Regions from separate parts of the Caldibacillus sp. 210928-DFI.2.18 genome, predicted to be linked through region 3. Evidence: riboswitches for the same ligand, from Rfam matches in the RefSeq annotation. Region 3 holds a riboswitch; each other region holds the start of a gene.
What was found. Region 3 has a riboswitch for thiamine pyrophosphate ahead of thiT (energy-coupled thiamine transporter ThiT). Riboswitches for the same ligand answer to the same signal wherever they lie in the genome.
Positions count from the first base shown of each region.

Region 1: it holds a riboswitch for thiamine pyrophosphate, as region 3 does, so the genes downstream of both, LIZ98_RS09315 (ABC transporter substrate-binding protein) here and thiT (energy-coupled thiamine transporter ThiT) in region 3, are expected to answer to the same signal.
Region 2: it holds a riboswitch for thiamine pyrophosphate, as region 3 does, so the genes downstream of both, tenA (thiaminase II) here and thiT (energy-coupled thiamine transporter ThiT) in region 3, are expected to answer to the same signal.

Region 1 covers NZ_JAJCHL010000036.1:13,792-19,549, forward strand. The annotation lists gene LIZ98_RS09290 (CAP-associated domain-containing protein) at 1-405, opposite strand, end outside; gene yjcZ (sporulation protein YjcZ) at 735-884, opposite strand; gene LIZ98_RS09300 (YjcZ family sporulation protein) at 1,038-1,136, opposite strand; gene LIZ98_RS09305 (YppG family protein) at 1,326-1,565, opposite strand; gene LIZ98_RS09310 (TraB/GumN family protein) at 1,959-3,125, shown strand; TPP riboswitch at 3,197-3,305, shown strand; gene LIZ98_RS09315 (ABC transporter substrate-binding protein) at 3,420-4,424, shown strand; gene LIZ98_RS09320 (thiamine-binding protein) at 4,451-4,741, shown strand; gene LIZ98_RS09325 (ABC transporter permease) at 4,732-5,505, shown strand; gene LIZ98_RS09330 (ABC transporter ATP-binding protein) at 5,498-5,758, shown strand, end outside.
Region 2 covers NZ_JAJCHL010000056.1:13,671-19,428, forward strand. The annotation lists gene thiM (hydroxyethylthiazole kinase) at 1-588, opposite strand, end outside; gene thiD (bifunctional hydroxymethylpyrimidine kinase/phosphomethylpyrimidine kinase) at 738-1,544, opposite strand; gene thiW (energy coupling factor transporter S component ThiW) at 1,513-2,034, opposite strand; gene tenA (thiaminase II) at 2,074-2,784, opposite strand; TPP riboswitch at 2,984-3,072, opposite strand; gene LIZ98_RS11930 (Dps family protein) at 3,228-3,767, shown strand; gene LIZ98_RS11935 (Crp/Fnr family transcriptional regulator) at 4,038-4,733, shown strand; gene LIZ98_RS11940 (heavy metal translocating P-type ATPase) at 5,189-5,758, shown strand, end outside.
Region 3 covers NZ_JAJCHL010000001.1:69,848-75,605, reverse strand. The annotation lists gene LIZ98_RS00380 (dipeptidase) at 1-745, shown strand, start outside; gene LIZ98_RS00375 (hypothetical protein) at 832-1,128, opposite strand; gene LIZ98_RS00370 (hypothetical protein) at 1,141-1,497, opposite strand; gene thiT (energy-coupled thiamine transporter ThiT) at 1,647-2,219, opposite strand; TPP riboswitch at 2,285-2,399, opposite strand; gene LIZ98_RS00360 (S1C family serine protease) at 2,644-4,029, opposite strand; gene LIZ98_RS00355 (winged helix-turn-helix transcriptional regulator) at 4,297-4,608, shown strand; gene LIZ98_RS00350 (YceI family protein) at 4,692-5,225, opposite strand; gene LIZ98_RS00345 (NUDIX hydrolase) at 5,571-5,758, opposite strand, start outside.

The sequences.
Region 1 (5,758 bases), on a different contig from region 3:
AACCATGAAAAAGTTTTGATAGTTTTCATGATAAGTATGCCAGTTTGTATGATATTCATTTAAACTGATTCTCTTCGGTTGCCCGTACATATTTTCTACATCTTGTTTTGACGAGCCTAATTCAACATTTGCTATCGAAAAGGTTTGTTGTTCCGGTGCATTTAATGTGATTTCTTCGGCTTTATCATTGTTCTTGGGGTCATCTTCGGTCATTTCATTTATGGAATCGGTTATCCCGTATATAATGTCATTTATGTCTTCTTTTATTTCCGACAAGTTAATTTGATCTGTTAAATCTGATATTCCTTCTTTAAGTTGGTCAATAAATGAATTGGTCTCTTGGTCAGCGTTATTAGTGAAAGAAAATAATAATACTAGTGCAGCAATTATTAAAATAACCCGCATATTTTGTCCACTCCTTTCAATCCTTTTACCCAAGCTCGTTTGGTAAAAGACTCGGACGCCATGACTACTCAAGCTTTTCTTTTCTAATTATAACAGAAATGATTAGGTAAACCGCAAAGATGAGCGATTATAAATTTATAGAGGTAATATGAATTCTACAAGTTTTTTATTCGAATAGGGAAACCAAACGGAACCATTTGCTTTCTCTTTAAATTTGTACATAATACCATAGGTTAAAATATCTAGCAAATGGATGAATTAACCAAAAGAAAAACGGTGTGAGATTAGTTTCTCAGCACCGTTTTTTTTCACTAAATTTTGTTATCAACTTACAGCCAAGCAGCACCTACAATAATCAATAGGATGAATAAAACTACGATCAGGGCGAACCATCTTCCACCACCAAAACCGTAGCCGCCACCGTAGCCGCCGCCGTAGCCACCGTAGCCATATCCTCCATGGCATCCGTAAAAGCCCATTCAAATCCCTCCATTCGTGTAATAAAAATATTCTTTACTTGGAATTGTGTTGTTCATCATTCGTGACAGTCCATTCCTGTAATGACCAACAAACGCTAGTCATTCTCCAGAAACAAAGGACAATGAATAATCAATCAAAGTCCTTTATTTTACTTACCAAATGTACGCTGAACCAACGATGATTAATAGGATAAACAACACAACAATCAAGGCAAATCCTGCACCATATCCTCCTGCTGTTGGAGCACTCATCAATAAACACCTCCATGTTTATTTGTTAGCAGTATATGTATTAACCTGCAAATTGACTAGTCATCTGTCCCTGATTCATAAAATTGGGCAATTACCTATAAGAAATGTTTAATGGAAAAGAGAAGGATAATAAAAGATCTGTTCTTCACAACAGAACAGACCTTAAATTTAAATTATTTGAAAAGTATATCATTTCGGTCGAACTTTTTTTACAATGGATGCCATCTGTTTAACTAATGGATCAGCTTGTTTGACTATTTTATTCACTTGCCCGATGGATTGGGAAATTTTATCAAAATCCCAGTGACCATCATTTGTTTTAAAGTAATCAAAAAATATCTGAGAAGAAGGTTTATTAACATGTTGAACAGGGAAAAAAGGATTTCTTGGCCGCCGTGGTCCTAGTGGTCCCTGGTTATATGGAAACATGGTTCTCCCTCCTTTCAAAATGTCAGAAACTGATGACGATACTTTATTTATATTTCTTTGCCGATCATTTGGTAAAGGCATTCGTCTTGCTTTGGTATTTGAAATATTTTATCGATTTTGGATTACTGCTTGTTGCATAGTTAATTAACGGAGCAGCATAACAATGAATGAAAAAAAACTCATCATCCGAATTTCTTCTAAACATATACCGTCAAAAGTTCCACCTTTAAAAATTTTTTATCCTCCGATTGCTTTACTACATTTTTCGGTTCAGGTAGAATAACAATATGCATGAAAAGATAAGGGCGATTGCGATTCACATAGCTGGAAAACTTGTGAGTTATAAAAGAACACAGATTTTTCCGGGAATCAAAAGTTTAAGGGAAGGTCACTATGAACGAAGAAAACATTACTAGAATTTTTTTGAATGATAAAGAATATATTTTGATCGGAACTGCTCACGTATCAAAAAACAGTGCCGAGCAAGTGAAGGAAATTATTGAAACAGAACAGCCGGATTCAGTTTGCATTGAGTTGGATCAAGGACGATATCAATCTATTACGGAAGGAAACAAGTGGAAAGATACGGATATTTTTAAAATTATTAAAGAGAAAAGGGCAGGGATGGTATTTATCAATTTGGCACTTTCATCTTTTCAGAAAAGAATGGCTGATCAAATGGGGATTAAACCCGGTCAAGAGATGATTCAAGGAATTGAATCGGCTAAAACGGTTGGTGCAAAACTTATTCTAGCTGATCGAAATATTCAAACTACCTTTTCCCGCATTTGGCACAGCATGAATTTTAAAGAAAAAATGATGCTTCTCACCCAAGTTATAGCCGGTATTTTTACCGATGAAAAAATAACGGAAGAAGATTTAGAACAATTAAAAACAAAAGACAGCATTGATGCCATGCTTAATGAGTTTACTGAAAATTTACCGCAATTGAAAAAACCGTTGATTGATGAACGGGATCAATATTTGGCCGAGAAAATAAGAACGGCACCCGGTGAAAAAGTCGTAGCTGTATTAGGTGCAGCTCATGTTCCCGGTGTTTCAAGAGAAATAGAAAAAACGCATGATTTAACTGAATTAACAAAAACACCGCCAAAGTCGAAAAAACCAAAAATTATCGGCTGGTCGATCCCCGTTCTTATTATTGCCATTATCGTTTATACATTTTTCGCGAACCCGGATGCAGGGATGCAACAAACATGGAGTTGGATTTTATGGCACGGCTCTTTGTCAGCACTTGGAGCGGCGTTGGCATTTGGTCATCCGCTAACCATTTTAACTGCTTTTGTGGCAGCTCCCATTACCGCTTTAAATCCGTTGCTTGCTTCCGGATGGTTTGCAGGATTGGTACAAGCGTTTGTACGAAAACCGACTGTTGGTGATTTCGAAAACCTGTCAAATGATATTTCATCCGTAAAAGGGTTTTGGAACAATAAAGTAACACGAATTTTATTGATCATTATTTTATCCAATATTGGCAGCTCCATCGGCACATTTATTGGCGGTGCGGATGTATTGCGGTTATTCTTTAAAAATTTTTAATGAAAAAAGTTAGGCTTGAAATGAATGGAAAAATATGTAATAGTATAAATAAGTGAAAACTGAATATGAAAATAAGTTTGTAGGGGAACCGGTGTTGCCGGTTGAGAGTGCGTCCGTAAGATGCTGACCCTTGAACCTGATCTGGTTAATACCAGCGTAGGGAACATACTTTTTTGCGATATGAATGAAATTTCTTACATGAAGTATGTGCCCTAGGATGATTCCTGGGGTTTTTTCATTCTCTCTCCCTCTTCAAACTTGTTTTCAAATCATAATGAAGAAAGGGGAACACGCATGAAAAAAATACTTTTTCTTGCCGTATTTACCATGCTTTTAGCTGCATGCCGGGGAGAAACTGCAAATTCTGGTTCCGGAACTTCGAAAAATAATCAAGATAAGCTAGAAAAAGCAAATATCGTCTTGGATTGGACACCGAATACGAACCATACCGGTTTATACGTGGCACAGGAAAAAGGGTATTTCAAGGAAGAAGGATTGGATGTTGATATCATCATGCCGGGTGATGCGGGGGCAGACAATCTTGTGGCATCCGGACAAGCCGAGTTTGGTATCAGTTACCAGGAAGGGATTACCGAGGCTCGAATCCAAGGAGTGCCAATTGTTTCTGTTGCAGCGATTATCCAACATAATACATCCGGTTTTGCTTCATTAAAAGACAAAAATATAAAAACTCCAAAAGATTTCGAAGGGAAAACTTATGGAGGGTGGGGAGCACCACTTGAAAAAGCGATTATTGAATCGTTAATGAAACAGGATCATGCGGATGTCGGAAAAGTAAACATCATCAATATTGGCGATACCGACTTTTTTACTGCGACAAAACAAAATATTGATTTTACCTGGATTTATTACGGGTGGACAGGCGTGGAAGCTGAATTACGTAACACCCCGATTAACATGGTCTGGTTAACTGACTATAGTGATAAGCTTGATTATTATACGCCCGTTATCTCTACGAATGAGACAATGATTAAAGAAAAGCCGGAGACAATCAGGAAATTTTTACGGGCAGTGACAAAAGGGTATGAGTTTGCTATCGAAAATCCGGAAGAAGCGGCAAATATATTAATTGCTGCCGAGCCCGAACTTGACCCGGATCTCGTCCAAGCTTCCCAAAAGTGGCTCGCTACAAAATACAAAGATGACGCAGCACGTTGGGGAGAGCAAAAATTGGAAGTATGGGAAAACTATTCGCAATGGATGTATGATAATGGTTTACTAGAAAAACAGTTAGATAGTAAAAAGGCGTTTACAAACGAATTTTTACCGGAATCGTAATTTACAAGAAAAGGAGGAGAAAACAAATGGCTAATGCATTAGTAAGCATCCAAATCATTCCAAAAACAAAAAACGGTGAGGATACAATTCCTTATATTGACGCGGCCATTAAAGTCATAACCGAATCAGGAGTAAAATATCAAGTTAGTCCGCTTGAGACAACAATGGAAGGTGACTTGACGGAACTTTTAATGATTGTTGAAAAAATGAATAAGAAGATGATAGAGCTAAATTGCCCAAGTGTTATTTCGCAAATAAAAGTGTTCTATAATCCTGATGGTGCGTCAATGGACCAGTTGACTGAAAAATACCGGTGATTTGGCAAAAAGGATGGGGGGCACTTTTTGTTGTCATTCTTTTATTCATCAGTTGGGAGGCAAGTGTCCGTATCTTCCGTGTACCAAATTGGTTGTTGCCATCTCCTTCACAAATTGTGAAAGAGATGGTTGAAGGGTACCATGTGTACGGGGAGCACCTTTTACCTACGTTATCGTTGGCACTTTCCGGATTAATGGTCGGCTGTTTGATTGGAATCATTATCGGGATTGGTTTACATATCGTTCCTTTTTTACGGCAAGCGTTTTATCCATTACTGATTATCTCGCAAAACATCCCGGTTATCGTACTCGCACCGCTCCTTGTCATTTGGTTTGGCTTTGGGATGTTACCGAAAATGATTGTGATTACGCTTGTTTGTTTTTTCCCAATTACCGTATCTTTACTGGACGGGTTCCAGCATACCGATCGAGAATTATGGAATTATATGAAAATGGCAGGGGCAACGAGGAAGCAACTGTTTTGGAAATTAGAATGGCCGCAAGCACTCCCTGCCTTGTTTTCCGGATTAAAAATTTCTGCGACGTATAGTGTAATGGGGGCCGTCATATCGGAATGGCTTGGAGCAGAAAGAGGCATTGGTGTTTATATGACATTGGCATCATCATCATTCCGGACCGATCGTGTTTTTGTTGCGATAGTATTCGTTGTTACGTTTAGTATGTTATTGTTTGCCTTCATCGTATTTCTGGAAAAATTGGTCATCAAGTGGGATCCGGAGAAGGAAGGGTTGATTGATGAGTGAATTGGTTATTGACCGTATATACAAGTCATTTGGCGCTGATCAAGTTTTACATGATGTATCCTTTGCTGCTCATGACGGGGAATTCATATCGATTTTAGGACCTTCAGGCAGTGGAAAAAGTACATTGTTCAAGGTGATTGGTGGGATCACAAGGCAGGATGCAGGAGAGATTTATATCAACGGGGAAAAAATAACCGGAAAAACTGGCTATATCAGTTATATGCCGCAATCAGCCGCCCTAATGCCATGGCGG
Region 2 (5,758 bases), on a different contig from region 3:
ACCGGTTCCGGTAACTTTTGTCAATAAAAGATCACCATTACTCAACCCGTAAGTCGTTTTTCCATCAGAAATAATATCTGTTTCGCCGCTAATCACAGTAGTCACGGAATACATATTGGCAGTAGTTTCTGCGATTACCTGTTTACTTTCGGCGACATCCCCGGCATCGACGCCCCTTGTTTTGACCTCGTCATTTATAAGGGCATTGATTTCTGAAACATTTCCGCGAACGATGGCGACATCAACTTTTTCAAAAAAATCACGAATCACTCGGGTTCGGTATGGCGTCGCACCCGCTCCAACGGGATCAATAACAACCGGAATTCCTTTTTTGTTTGCTGTTTTTCCTGCTATTAACATGGCTTCATACATTCCATCATTAATTGTGCCAAAGTTAATCACAACGGCATCTGCTAAGTTTGCCATATCACGAACATCGTTTTTTCCTGTTGTCATAACAGGTGACGCACCAATTGCCAATGTCACATTTGCACAGTCGTTAATTGTTACATTATTTGTCATTTGGTGGATTAGCGGATTTTTTTGCTGAACCTTGGTTAATAATGATTGAAATTTAGATATGTCCATTAAAAAACCACTCCTCGTATAAGTAATAAGGGTTGCTTCACTGAATATTTGGTGAACACCAATTAATCTATGAATAAGTTGCGCCACCTCGCTAACGTTCCATACCTTTACCGCGGTGAACACTTTGAATAAAGCCGGCTACCTAAGTTTTATTGGTTCATAAGATGGGCTCGTTTATATAATTCATAAAAATGGTTGGTTGGTCCATGCCCGTTTCCGAGATCCAAACTATGCTCAATTGCCACTTCAATATAGGCTTTTGCCAATTGCACAGACGTTAATAATGTGTTCCCTTTGGCAAGGTTGGCAGCGATGGCACTGGACAAAGTACAACCGGTTCCGTGTGTATTTTTTGTATGGACACGTTTGCCTTTCACCCAATAGAAATTTTCTCCGTCATAAAAGAGGTCATTCGGGTCGGTGCTTAAGTGTCCGCCTTTTAGCAACACCGACTTTACGCCCAGTTTTTTAAAGGAAATACAAGCACTCTTCATATCCAGTTCGTTTAAAATTTTTTGCTCTGTTAAGATTTCCGCCTCCGGAATATTTGGTGTGATGATATCGGCAAGCGGCATCAGTTCTTCCTTGAGAGCAGAAATTGCATCTTCCGCCAGTAATCGATGTCCACCTTTCGAAACCATGACCGGATCGAGAACAATATGGTTTGGTTGATATTTGGCAAGTGTCTCAGCAACCGTTGTAACAATCGATGGGCTGGACAACATCCCAATTTTGACCGCATCCACTTTTAAATCATCAAAAACAGCCTCAATTTGATCTTGAATGATTTGTTCATCAATATTTTGGACAGAGCGGACTTCAACCGTGTTTTGTGCGGTTATTGCAGTAATGACGGACATTCCGTATACACCGTGTGCGGCAAATGTCTTTAAATCGGCTTGAATTCCCGCCCCGCCGCCTGAATCAGAGCCGGCGATGGTTAATGCTGTTTTCATGGATGATTCCTCCCCATGCTTTATTTTTGTGCAATGCTTTTAATAATACATAGCCGAAGAACGCCCCTGCAAAAGAACTTAACGTGAAGGCAGGGATAAAACCGAAAAGAGTTGCCTCTTGACCGAGTAAGAAAACGGCGATGGGATAACAAGCCAAGGCCCCGAGAATCCCTGTGCCAATAACCTCACCGGCTGCGGCAAAGATAAGCTTATTTGTTTTCGTATAAATATAAGCTGCCAAAAATGCCCCGATCATACTTCCCGGAAAGGCGAAAATACTTCCCGTTCCAAGCAAATTTCGTAAAAGTGAGGAAATAAAGGCTTGTGCAACCGCATAACCGGGCCCGAGCAAAACTGCCGATAGTAAGTTTGCAAAATGTTGTATCGGAAAAATTTTTGCAAAACCTACCGGAATATAAACTAGGCTACTTGAAACAGTTGTCACAGCTGCAATTATTGCGGTTATCGTCATTTTTTGTGTTTTTCTCATGGAATCATCCTTCCCGTTTTTTAGGACGCGAATAAAAAATCAGATTGGCCAGTCTTGTTTTTTCTCATTCATTTCCCAAAATAAATATTCATATTTTGAGGTGATTTGAAAATGCTGCTCTATCGTATGAAGTTCCTTTTCTGATTTTTCGATTGTCAATTCATCGATTAAGTCAATTAACCACTGGGTCCCAGCGCCGAACGTTTCCGAAGAGTAGGTTTCAATCCATTTTTTATAAGGATTTGTCGCCAGCGTTTCTCCATAAGTTGATTTTAATAGTTTCCCAATTTCCCAATAATCCCAAGCACACGGCAATAGACAAGCAACGAGTTCAGCAAGGCTTCCATTGGCTGCCACTTTTCGCATATAACTCGTATAGGCAAGGTTAATTGGTGTTGGTTCAGTTGCTTCTAAATCAGCGCGGGTAATTCCAAACTCGGCAGCGTATTGACGGTGCAGTTCCATTTCGAAATGTAAAGTTTCATGGAGAACCGCAGCAAATTTTGTCATGATTTTAAGGTTATTTGCCTTCTCTACCCCGATAGCAAACAACTTCGCATAGTCAATTAAATATACATAGTCCTGCTTCAGATAAAAGATAAATTTTTCCCGGTCTAATGTTCCGGTTCCCAACCCAACGACAAAAGGATGCTGATGGTTTTTCTCCCAAATCGGTTGAACGTTTTGATAGAGTCGGTTTGAAAAATTTTGCTTCAACAATAATTCCTCCTTGTTTACCGAGGAACCGATTGCTTTGAACCAGCGATCTGTATGGTCAGTGTAAGTAATGATAAAAATATTGGTAATGAGCTTTATTGTTTAGTTTCCGGTGTCCCTCACTTTTTTAATGAAAAAGGGTCCTGGAAAACTAATCGGTCTGAAGGGGAAATAAAAAACCGCCCTCCATGATCGGAAAGCGGTTTGGTAAATTACAAAAATATGTAGATTGTAATTTATTAACCTACTTCCCTCCGCTAGTACGAACTAGATCAGGTTCAAAGGGTACTTCTCAGCCAACCGGCGCCCCTAGTAGAGTTTTATGAATATTCATTTTCATTACTTTTAACATATCATAGTCGGGGACTTTGTGCAACAGGAGATTTATTTTTGATTTCTTGATTTAGGTCAATTTTTTTTTGAAAAGGGACATCTTATAATCAACTTGTAAGTAAAAAATACAGGAGGTAAGAGAAATGAGTATCTTAAGTCCCGAAGAAGCATTGAAAAAAGAATTAGAACAAGATCAAGTGGAACATGATCATCATCATCCGACTGCTGCAGCTATGACGAATCATGTCGTTGCAAATTTGGCCATATTGTGGACAAAACTCCATCAATATCATTGGTATGTGAAAGGTTCAGAGTTCTTAACACTTCATGAAAAATTTGAACAATTGTATCGTGAAGCGGCAAACTGGTATGATAAAATTGCAGAAACCTTACTTGCAATTGATGCCAAACCTTTTTCGACAACGGAACAAAATATGAAGTACACATTTTTAGAAGAAAGTGCGGCAAATAAATACTTACCGGCACATGATATGGTTGCTAATATTGTGGATGATTTCCGCCTGACCCGGGATGTTGTTCAACGTGCGATCAAATTAGCTCAGGAACAAGACCAACCGGTTTTGGAAGATGTATTAATTGATTTTAAAGGTTATCTCGAAAAAGAAATCTGGATGTTGCAAGCTTTTCTGGGTAAAACAGCCTTAGAAGATGAAGAAGAGTAATCTTATTTTTTATGGGAAATTATGGTAATGATGTTATTATGAGCGACGACGAACAGTGAGTTTATTTTTCACGAGGAACCATAGTAACAATGTTATTATGTGCGACGAGGGAGCATGTTTTTCACTGGGAACATATTAAACCGGGCTTCCTGTGCGATGAGGAACAGTGAGTTTATTTTTCACGAGGAACAGGTTAATGATGTTATTAAATCAAGCTTTTTGTGCGACGAAGAAGAGTAATCTTATCATTCATGAGAAAGAGGGGATTCAATGGCACATGAACACTGTCATAACCACGCCTCTTGTATCCGGCTCGTGCCCATATTCAACCATTTAGATGACGAACAAATGGATAAAATTGCCGAATCAGCGAAAAAACTGGACTTGAAAAAGGGAGAAATACTTTTCCATGCCGGTGATGAAGACGACACCTTGTACATCGTCAATAGTGGGAAAATTAGGGTATACCGCCTATCCGACACGGGTAAGGAACAGCTGGTAAGAATTTTGAATCCGGGTGACTTTACCGGGGAGTGGGCCCTTTTTCATCCGGGAGAGGTACATGAAAATTATGCCGAGGCCGTTCAAGATTCATCCGTATGCTTGATTAAACAAAAAGATTTGCAACGGTACTTAACGGAATATCCGCAAATATCTTTAAAAATTATTTCGGAAATGTCGGAGCGGCTAATGAATTCCGAAAAACAAACGATGCAAGTGGCCATTGAAAAGGTAGAATCGCGAATTCTTTCATTTTTAGCTGATTGTGTGGAAAAAGGGGCAGGAAATAGTCCGGTGATCACACTACCAATGGCAAAAAAAGATCTGGCCTCCTATTTAGGTACAACACCGGAAACGATAAGCCGAAAGTTTACTGAGTTGGAGAAACAAGGTTTGATTGAGCAATTGCCAAAGCGGAAAATTAAAATCAATGACTTAGATCAACTTTTGTTATATGGGGAATAGAGGTCCTAAGAACAAATCTTAGGGCTTTTTTCTATTATAAAAAGCCATTGTCAGTCTCTGCGGTGTAGCTTGTCGATACATGTGGGACCTCAATCGTGCCCTATCCGAATTCAACAGTCCCCCCAGTAATTCACCAATTCCCCCTTGAAATCAACAGTAAAAAAGGAAAATTCAACAGTACTGGGGTACAAATTCAACAATAAAATTGAAAAATTCTACAGTATACCCAGTGAATTCAACAGTAGAAAAGGAGAAATCACCAGTGTACCCAGCGAATTCAACAGTAGAACCCCTGAATTCACCAGCCCTCCCCTCAAATTCACCAGTCGCCACTTTTAGGTAAGAAGCCTCATTTTTATCGACGAAACATGTTTTACCAATATTGATGAAGGTCAATTTTTTTTCGTCGCCGATTCTTTAAAATAAAGACAAAGATAAATATTGGAGGGATTAAAATGACCGCAAAAATAAATCAACATAAAAACCAGATTACGTGGATTTCGGGAACTTTGATTATCGCCGCAATTCTATCCAAGTTATTTCACTTGAGTGGATTAAGTAACAGTTTCCTCATTATTGCAACTGTAATCGCCATTGTACCTATAGCGATTAAAGCATGGCAGGCAATGATAATGAGAACTTTTAGTATCGAATTACTTGTCTTCATAGCAGTAATTGGAGCGGTTTTTATTCAGGAATATACAGAGTCAGCCGTCGTTACATTCCTATTCTTATTAGGCGACTATCTGGAAGCAAGAACTTTAGAAAAAACACGTTCATCATTAAAAGAACTTGTAGATATGGCACCGCAAGAAGCAATTTTACTACATGCAGACGGTTCTCGGGAGGAAATAGATATTGACTTAGTTGAGGAAGGAAATCGCTTAGTCGTTTTACCCGGCGGAAAAATACCGGTGGACGGGCGTATTGTGAAGGGACATGCACTTATTAATGAAGCTGCGATCACCGGTGAATCCATACCGGCGAATAAAGCGGAAAATGATCGTGTGTATAGCGGTTCTATT
Region 3 (5,758 bases):
TAGTGATCTTCATTCCGGCAGTTTCGGCGGCGGAGTGCAAAATCCTGCCCATGCCCTTGTTGAAATTCTCGCTTCTTTTCATGACAGTGAGGGTCGAATTTTAGTAGAGGGATTTTACGATAAAGTTGAGGAAATTACTGAAGAAGAAAAGAAAGCAATTGCTCAAGTCCCTTCTGATGATGAAAAAATTCGTCAAGAACTTGGTGTACCGGAACTGTTTGGCGAACCCGGTTATAGCTTCTATGAACGAACTTCTTATCGTCCAACCTTGGAAATTAACGGCATGTATAGCGGCTTTCAAGGTGAGGGCATTAAAACGGTATTACCTAATACGGCAACTGCAAAAATTACTTGCCGACTCGTTCCAAATCAAGATCCTGCAGAAATTTTTCAATTATTAGTAAAACATATTGAAAATCATAAACCTAAAGGGGTTACCGTTCAAATCACTCCATTTGACCAAGGTTCACCTTTCTTAACACCATTTGATCACCCGGCTATCCAATCTGCCGGACGTGCTTGTGAAAAAGTTTACGGGACAAAAGTGGCTTACACAAGAAGTGGTGGCTCAATTCCGATTGTTGCCGATTTTAATGAAACATTAAATATTCCGGTTGTTTTGCTTGGATTTGCCTTGGCCAGTGAAAACTTTCATGCACCCAATGAACATTTTCATTTAGAAAACTTTTATAAAGGGATGGAGACACTGTGCCATTATTGGTATGATCTGGCGGAATCCTTATAAGAAACGTTTGACTTTTATTAATTCAGTTAGGTTTCGAGTATTAGGGAAGTTCCAAGTGCCTGGAGCAGCCCTAATACTCATTTTGCTTACTCCTTTTCTAGATAGCGGATATAATCATTTAATAAGTCGATTACATATTCTGCCTCTTCTTCCTTAAATGAGAAGAAATTTGTTTCTTGTACTTCATTCTCATCTTCCTCAAAAATCACACTTCGATAGAGCAAGCCGTCCCCATTCTCGGTATTGACACCTAATTTTAAAAGAATAGTAAAATGGTCACCACCGTTCCAGTTTTGTTCAATTTCTAAATGTTTATTATTTGAAATCCACTGAATATTTTCTTCAATAACATCAATCTCGCTATAAGGGAATTCGTCTTCCAATTCTTCATTTTCTTAACTGCTTTCCACTTGCTCGTTTTCGTCATCTTCCTCAACATGATCCAAAAAGTCAAAAAATGCATCATAGATAAAGTCAATGATCTCTTCCAACTCAGTAAAAAGAATTTTTGAATTTAATTCAAAATCCTCATTCCAATAGTAAGAATAAAGTTCTTGATTTACCGGATCGAAGTAAATGGTGCAAAATTCAAAAATCTTTGTATCTATCTCTGTATAAAAAGATAGTGACGGGTGTTTTTTCGTCGTATTCACGGTTAACCGAATTTCGTAGTCATCAAATTTTGCACTCACTTCAGGTAAGCTTATACTGATTGCTTGTTCAATTCGAGACAACCATTCTAAGTTACTCAAATAAAATCCCTCCTTGTTTTCTGTACCATTCCTATGAATCCCCATTTTCAACTTTTTTATGTAAAACAGTTCCCGTTTTTTAACTTTTTTGAATAGATAAAATAAAACAGGGGATGCTCCTAATTGGATAGCCCCCTTCCTTATTTGCTTTATTGGTTTCGGCTTACTGTTAAAACTCGTGGAGATGCTGACAAAAGAAACGCCATAACAAACGAACAGAGCAAAAATGAACCCAACCAAGCAGAGCCATTTACGATTAAAGAATATACCCAAGCCGGCTGTCCTTCAGGTGCGTAACTTCCCCAAAAAACGATTCCGGCAATGTAATGCCATATATATCTAGCAACACTACCGATAAACATAGCGAGAACAGCAAAACCTAAACCGGCCAATTTTTGTCCTTCACGAAATTTCCTTTGTATTACATTCATAAATAAGCCGGCAAATCCGACACAAGCAAATGCAACAAAATATTCAACAAGAAATTGGAACCAGTGAAGAAAAGTAACATCTCCTGTTACTACTTGCAGCAGTCCCCAAAGCAACCCGGATACTACACCATATCGGAATCCCCAACGGAAAGAAACGATAAATACCGGTACCATAGCAAATGACATACTAATCCATGGTCCCAATTGAATTGACGGCAACAAATCAATGATCAGTGCCAATGCCGCCATAATGGCAGACTCAATTAATGGTTGTAATTGTTTTGAACGCATAAAAAAACCTCCTATGTTTTTTTATCAAACGTTCCATAGGAAGCTAAGAAAAGTAGAAAATAAATCCTACCTCTCTTCCACAATCCCTACGCTAGTATTAACTAGACAGGTTCAAAGGGTCTGAATAGCTCTCTTTACGATTGCTATTCACTCTCAGCAACAGCTCCCCCTGTGGAAACGTTGATTTCATTGTCAAAAATATTATAGTACAAATCTTGGAAAATGGAAAGTTTTTAAAAACAAACATATTCAAAAAGGGAACTTTATTCTTTGGTGGGAATCAATATCCTCACTGATTATTTGACCGAACCAATCGGACGTTTTATAGGTTTCCTCGCGCCCGTTTGACTGAAATCTTAATAGGAGTACTAATTCCCATAAAAAACGGGAAGGATTCGTACTACTCCCTCCCGTTTCCCTATCTTTAGCTTGAGGTCGTTTCCACCGTTACTGTTTGTTTATTTCCATCTCGGTAAAAATCGATTTTAACGGAATCTCCCGGTGTTACTTTGCTATATAAATATTTTCTTAATTCGGTAACATTTTTTATTTCATTGCCATCAATGCCAACAATGACATCATTTACTTTCAAACCTGCTTTAGCAGCCGGTGAGCCCGGTTCAACAGCGGCAACGACGATACCGTTTTCCAAGTTTCCAAACATACTCTGACGATAAAATTGAACAATATTCGATACATCATACATTTGAATACCTAAATATGGCCGTTTAATTTCACCGTTATTAATCAACTCTTCAGCAATTGGAATTACATCATTACTCGGAATCGCAAATCCTAAACCTTCCACACCGTCCTCAGCAATTTTTAAACTATTAATTCCGATAACTTCCCCATTTGCATTAATCAAAGCACCACCACTATTGCCGGGATTAATGGCTGCATCCGTTTGAATAGCCGTGATTTCCCATTCCCCTGCGGATGTATTAACTGATATCGAACGTTCGGTAGCACTGACAATCCCTTGGGTTACCGTTCTTGAAAACTCTTCACCAAGCGGATTTCCAATCGCAATCACCTCATCACCGGTACGCAATTGACTGGAATCTCCAAAACTAGCTACTTCATTAACATATTTTCCGTCAATTTTCAGAACTGCTAAGTCGGTCAATGCATCGGCACCAACGACTTCTGCTTTTACTTTTTCACCGCTATATAATGATACTTGAATCTCGTTTGCCCCTTCGATGACATGATTATTTGTAATAATGTAACCATATTTATCATCCTTCTTAAAAATGACACCCGAACCCGATCCGGTTTGAACACTTTCTGATTGCAAATTAAACTGACTTTGCATTTTTTGAAGATTAATAACACCAACAATGGTCGGTGACATTTCTTCAACGATATCGGCAATGGTTGCTTGATCTGCTTTTGTAAACGTGCTCGTATACACCGCATCTTTTGAAACCGGTTGAACTACTTTCGCGTCTGATGTCGTATCTCCATCATCATTTCCATTTGCCGGAAATCCAAAATAAGAAACAAGACCAACTGTTAATACAGAACTTATGATACCAACTAATAAATTTGATCCGATTGTTTTGATATTGAATTTCCTTTTCTTCTTATTTCTATCCTCATTCAAATGATCGTTCGGGTCACTGCTTGTATTTGTTGAAGAATGACGAACAGTTTCTTGGGAATTTGCATGTTCCTCGTTTGTTTGTAAATCATTCCCATCCGATTGTTTTGTCGTTTTATTCATCGCATTTTGATCAACATTTTGATCGTTATCAATTGGTTTGTCGAAAGATTCATCATGATTTTTGTTTGTGAAATCTTCCATGTTTATTATCCTCCCCTCTCTTTTTTCTACAATTATTTTAGACAAAAATTATGAATAAATTATGAATAGAAGTAGAAAAAAAATGAAAAATGTACAGGAATTTATAAAAAAAACACTTACCAAAAATGATTAAGTATCATCCAATTCAATCATCTAGGTGAGAATAATGACCTATAGGATTTGAACGATTCATGTTATTATGATTATAAACTTGCTTACGTAGATCGTATTCTTTTTTCGATAAAATCATGTTAAAGTGGGGTGATGATGTTGGAACCGACACTTTGTCCACGGGTAGAAAAGGCCTTTGAAATCATTGGGAAACGTTGGACAGGATTAATTATTTACCAATTAATGAATGGTCCCATGCGGTTCTGTGAAATCGAAAGTTCCATACCGATTAGCGGCAGACTCCTTTCAGAACGCCTTAAGGATCTGGAAAAACTGGGGATTGTATCAAGACAAGTATTCCCGGAAGTGCCGGTCCGGGTGGAATACTCATTAACCGAAAAAGGATTGGCATTAAATCCGGTGATGAAGGAATTGCAAACTTGGGCACTGAACTATATAGATGGATAAGTAAATGTAGTGAAAAAAATTACTAAAAAACAACAAAAATGCCAGCTGACCACTTTCCTCTCGTGATCACCTGGCAGATTTACTTATCCTTTTGTTGCTTCTAATTCAAGTGAGATGTTTACTTCATCACCAACAAGTACGCCGCCGGTTTCTAGTGCAGCATTCCATGTTAATCCATAATTGCTTCGATTGATTTGTCCGCTGACGGAAAAACCAGCAGTTTCAGCACCAGTCATCGGATTTTTAGATAATCCAACGAGCTCCACTTTGAATGTTTCTGATCGTGTAACACCACGAATGGTCAAATCGCCGGTTACAGCATACTCATTATCCCCTGTTTTGACAATCTTTGTAGCAGAAAACGTTAATTTCGGATAATTTTCTACATCAAAAAAGTCTGCAGATTTTAAATGTCCATCACGGTCTTGGTTTCTTGTGTCAATGCTTGCCAAATCAACGACAAAATCAATATTTGCGGTTGTTAAATCGGTCGGGTCAGCCTCAATTGTTGCATCAAACGTATGGAATGTTCCTTTCACTTTTGAAATCATCATATGTTTTACAGAAAAATCAACACTGCTATGAGCTGCATCTAAAACCCATTTTTCTTTTGCCATAATTAATTCCTCCATTTCAACTTACTTTATGTAAGCTTATTTATATACATAAGTATAAGAGCAAAAGAAATCACTGTCAATTAAAATATCTCGATTTAAAAATATTTTTTTTAGAAATAAATTAACCCTGAATGTTAGCCTCGGCTTTACGAAAAATTTATTGGCACTGAAATTTTGAGCGTTTTGATATTATTTCGCCTATTAATAAACGGAAGAAAATAGACAGCAACTTTTGCTCAATCCATATCAAAAATTGCAGCAACTACATGGATGTATTCGGTTAACACTTTTTCAAGCTATGAAATGAGTACAACACCTCTCCTAAGAAAGGTGTTGCTTGTTTTTTCATATGTTTTTATAATGCTTACTTAAAAATTCATCCAAGATTACTTTATGGCCTTTTACCAATTGTCCGGGTAGGTTATCCGGATGGCAAAATCGGACCGATACCGATTCTGAAAAATCGACCTTCATTTCCCCTGAAAAATGCTTTGTATAATATGCAACAGTAACCATAAAAAACTCATCCCCAT